2 regions of the Bacillus sp. URHA0034 genome follow, and region 1 is predicted to be linked to the other one. Evidence: predicted binding sites of a transcription regulator. Region 1 holds the regulator's gene; the other holds the start of a gene.
What was found. The regulator Rex, encoded in region 1, represses fermentation and respiration genes when NADH is low (regulators of the CRP and FNR family bind a similar motif). The targets are predictions, from matches to a motif close to TTGTGAAATATTTCACAA.
Positions count from the first base shown of each region.

Region 2: a site for Rex is predicted at 1,223-1,240, ahead of hcp (hydroxylamine reductase). Genes of this name have one in related genera too.

Region 1 is NZ_JBWCDK010000002.1:2,639,133-2,641,337, reverse strand. Features, by position in the region: gene ACZ9EE_RS14630 (ABC-F family ATP-binding cassette domain-containing protein) at 1-221, opposite strand, end outside; gene moaC (cyclic pyranopterin monophosphate synthase MoaC) at 501-998, shown strand; gene ACZ9EE_RS14620 (redox-sensing transcriptional repressor Rex) at 1,032-1,685, shown strand; gene ACZ9EE_RS14615 (YhbD family protein) at 1,793-2,205, shown strand, end outside.
Region 2 is NZ_JBWCDK010000002.1:4,891,189-4,893,393, reverse strand. Features, by position in the region: gene hcp (hydroxylamine reductase) at 1-1,163, opposite strand, end outside; gene ACZ9EE_RS25655 (Hsp20/alpha crystallin family protein) at 1,354-1,836, shown strand.

The sequences.
Region 1 (2,205 bases):
TTTTGCGCTAAATAACCGATGGTTACATCCTTGGGTTTAATAATCTCGCCGCCATCATGGGACAGGTGTCCGGCAATAATCTTTAATAACGTGGATTTCCCAGCGCCATTCCGACCGACAAGGGCAACGCGGTCGCGGGTTTGTAATTCAAGCTTTATATTCGATAAAATAAGGTCAGCCCCATAATATTTTTGCAGTTGGTTTACTTGCAGTAAAATCATTTATATTCACCTCTATTAAAAAAACAAAACGTAAGGATTATGTCGCATGGTAATATAAGACAAAAGCTGTATTCCCATTTCATCTTTAAAGTGAAACCTTTCACTTATATAAGCAGCAAATCAGTCTTTACTATATAAATAGTGTACCGTATTAGCGTAAGGTCGGCAATAAAGTGAGGATTTATGGCACTTTTTTCAAGAAAAAATACATATTCGTTCAAAGTTTCACACACATTGTGGTAAAAATAGTGTATTATTTTTTCGTAGGGGGATTTTTTTATGGCAGAATTTACGCATTTCAATGACGAAGGCAGAGCTAAAATGGTGGACGTTAGTGACAAACCCGAAACCGCACGAACGGCTCTTGCTCATTCGAGTATTACTGTAAGTGATGAAATCTTTCAAAAGATATCAAACCATGAAATGAAAAAAGGCGATGTTTTAGCGGTCGCACAAGTAGCAGCGGTAATGGCTGCGAAAAAAACATGGGACATTATTCCAATGTGTCACCCGATTCCACTAACAGGGGTCAATATATCCTTTTCATGGGAAAAAGGCCAAAATGAGAGCCATCAATTGCATATTGCTGCAGCCGTTAAAACAAAAGGAAATACAGGTGTTGAAATGGAAGCGCTCACAGCGGCATCAATTTGCGCTTTAACCGTTTATGATATGTGCAAAGCAGTAGATAAAGGTATGATCATTGGACCGACATACTTAGTTGAGAAAACAGGCGGAAAAAACGGAGACTTTAAAAGAACGGAACAAGTTAAGTAATATTTACATTTTTGGAATGGGGTGTGGGAGATTATGAGCAATGAAACGATGAAGATACCACAGGCGACAGCAAAACGGCTGCCCCTCTATTATCGGTTTTTAAAAAATCTGCATACTTCCGGGAAACAAAGAGTTTCGTCTGCGGAACTAAGTGAAGCGGTAAAGGTAGACAGTGCAACGATTCGCCGAGATTTTTCATACTTTGGGGCCTTGGGGAAGAAAGGGTACGGCTACAATGTCAATTATTTGTTAACCTTTTTCCGTAAGACACTTGATCAAGATGAACTAACAAAGGTTGCGTTAATTGGGGTTGGTAATCTAGGAACAGCCTTTTTGAACTATAATTTTTTAAAAAACAATAATACCAAAATAGAGGTTGCCTTTGATGTCGATCCGGAAAAGATGGGTGCAAAAGTTCGGGAGGTTCCTGTTTATCACATGGATGATCTCGAAAAGGTGCTCTTAGAGCAAAAGATATCCGTTGTCATTCTTACGGTTCCAGCCCCTGTTGCCCAAGTGATTACCGACAGGCTGGCAAAAGCCGAAGTAAAAGGGATTTTGAACTTCACGCCCGCACGATTAAATGTCCCTGCATCGATTAGAGTTCATCACATCGACTTGGCAGTGGAATTACAGTCTTTAGTTTATTTCTTAAAACATTATCCAACAGAAGAAATAGAAGAATAATGATAAAAGGGTGTTTTACTAACAAAAATTAGTGAAACACTTTTTTTGTCTCTTTACAAACGTAACAGTGTTATGTTACATTCTATTTTAGAAAGGGGTTATCTAAAATGAGCGACGAGTTAATTTCTAAAAAGGAGCTGCTGGATCTTGCCGGTATTTCTTACGGCCAGCTGTATCGATGGAAGCGGAAGGATCTGATCCCGGAAGAGTGGTTTATCCGAAAATCCACGTTCACAGGACAGGAAACGTTCTTTCCAAAAGAAAAGATTTTAGAGCGGATTAATAAAATCCAGACCATGAAGGATAATTTGTCTTTGGATGAATTAGCAGATATGTTTTCACCTAATATTAGTGATTTAAAGCTGGAAAAGGATGACCTCATAAAACGTAACATTGTTTCACCATCTGTTATGGATATTTATTTGGAAATGGATAAAGGCAGTCATCAGTTTACCTTTTCAAGAATGCTCGAAGTTTATGTATTAGAGAAACTTTTACAGTCTGGGGAAATAAATTTAGA
Region 2 (2,205 bases), 2.3 Mb from region 1:
TCCTTAATCCCCAAACTGAAAAGACCTAGCAGAATGGCTACTGCTTTTTGCTCAAACCAAGATAAGACGATACTTACTGGTAATTCATTGACTTCACAGCCGAACGCGTCCGCTAATGCTAAGGCAATCTTCACGGTTGAACCAGAATTATTACATTGACCTAAATCGATATATCTAGGGATATTTGTTCCAGGTACTACCCCATAATCGACATCATTAAAGCGGAATTTACCGCAGGAAGTCGTTAAAATAACTGTTTCCGGAGGAAGTGATGTAGCCAGCTCTCTGTAGTACTCCCCACCTTTACCAGGTGCATCACACCCTGCAATGACAAAGAAACGTTTGATTTTACCTGCTTTCACCGCGTCAATTACCTCTGGCGCCAAACCTAGAACTGTTTCATGGTGAAAACCTGTAAGTAATGTTTCGTCAGATTCTATCGCTGCTTCAGGTAGTTCTAAAGCCCGGTTAATTAATGATGTAAAATCATCATTGATAATTTTCTCCACATTCTCGAGTCCCGTAACTTCATAGGAGAACATCCGATCAGCATACGTGCCTTTAATCGGCATTACGCAGTTGGTTGTAGCTAGAATCGCTCCAGGGAACTTTTCAAATAAACGACGTTGATCGTACCAAGCTTTACCAATATTCCCTTTTAGATGAGAATATTTTTTCAGGGCAGGATAGCCATGTGCAGGCAGCATTTCAGAGTGTGTATAAATATTAATACCTTTTCCTTCGGTTTGCTTTAATAATTCCTCTAAGGCAAATAGGTTATGCCCGGTAACAACAATACACTTGCCTTCAATCTTATTTTGACTAACGCGGATTGGTTCAGGAATTCCCAATCGTTTCGTATGGGCCTCATCGAGCATTTCCATAACGCGGACAGCAGATTGGCCCACCTTCATAGCCATGTCAATATGTTCCTGTACGTTAAAGTTTGAATTAGTTAATGTCATGTAAAGTGCTTCGTGTGTTGTCGCATCGACAAACGGGTCCGTATACCCAAGTTGATTGGCATGTGTTCTGTAAGCTGCAATTCCTTTTAACCCAAAAATAATCGTATCTTGTAAGCTGGCGATTGTTTCATCTTTACCGCAAACACCGATCACCTTACATCCGCCGGTAGGTGTTTGTTCACATTGATAACAGAACATGTAGCTTCCCCTCTTCCATTATATTTCCTTACTAGCGTACAAATTTTTACACTCCACTAGTGTGATTCAAATCACAACAATTGAGTTTGTAACAAAAAGTTCAATAAATTGTGACGAACATATGTCGGCACCTACCTATTTTTCTAAGCATATGATGTAGAGTAAAATAATGGAAAGAGAGGGAATAAACATGTCATCCATGCCTCCGAGTGATAAAAATAACCATAAATCCCCACTATCAGAACCTTTCAGGGATTTAATCAAATCAATGAATGACTTATTCACTGATAAACCGATGCGGGGATTTTTACAATCAATTGATGATTTTTTTAAAACTCCTTTTCCTACAGCGGCAGGTTTTCATGTTGATACAGTAGAAACAGGCAAGGAATATATTATTTCTGCTGAGCTGCCAGGTGTCAAGAAGGAGCAAATCCAATTAAATATTACAGGAAACTATTTAACCATCTCAGTTGAAAATAGCGAATTAGAAACAGAGGAAAACGAACTTACCCATGTTTATCGTCGGAAATACTCCCGTCAGCAAGCTGCTAGGACGATCTCCCTGCCACATACGATCAACGAGAAATTGGTTAGAGCTTCGTATCGTGATGGCTTATTGCAAATCCGTATTCCTCAGGAAAAAGGAAAAGTAATAGATATAGAAGAATAAATTGCCATGTTTAAGTTTCCTTAATATAAAAAAAGACGGCTGCCAATAGTAAGTAGTTCAGTTATCGAGTAGAAAATTAAAATGCAAAACTGAGCTATCAACCTAATTAAACACTGCTTTTTTACGAAAATTAGCAAAAAAACGCTTGGGAAACCGAGCGTTTTTTATAACGTGTCGGAAAACTTATTTGTAAGAAGATTTCCTGACTTCGGACAGAACTGAAGTCATTTAGCCATCTGCGCGTCAGAAGATGCCTCGACTTCGGACAGGACTGAAGAATTTAGCCATCTGCTGTCAGAAGATGCCTCGACTTTGAACAGGGCTGAAGTAATTTAACCATCTGCTGTCAGAAGATGCCTCGACTTCGGA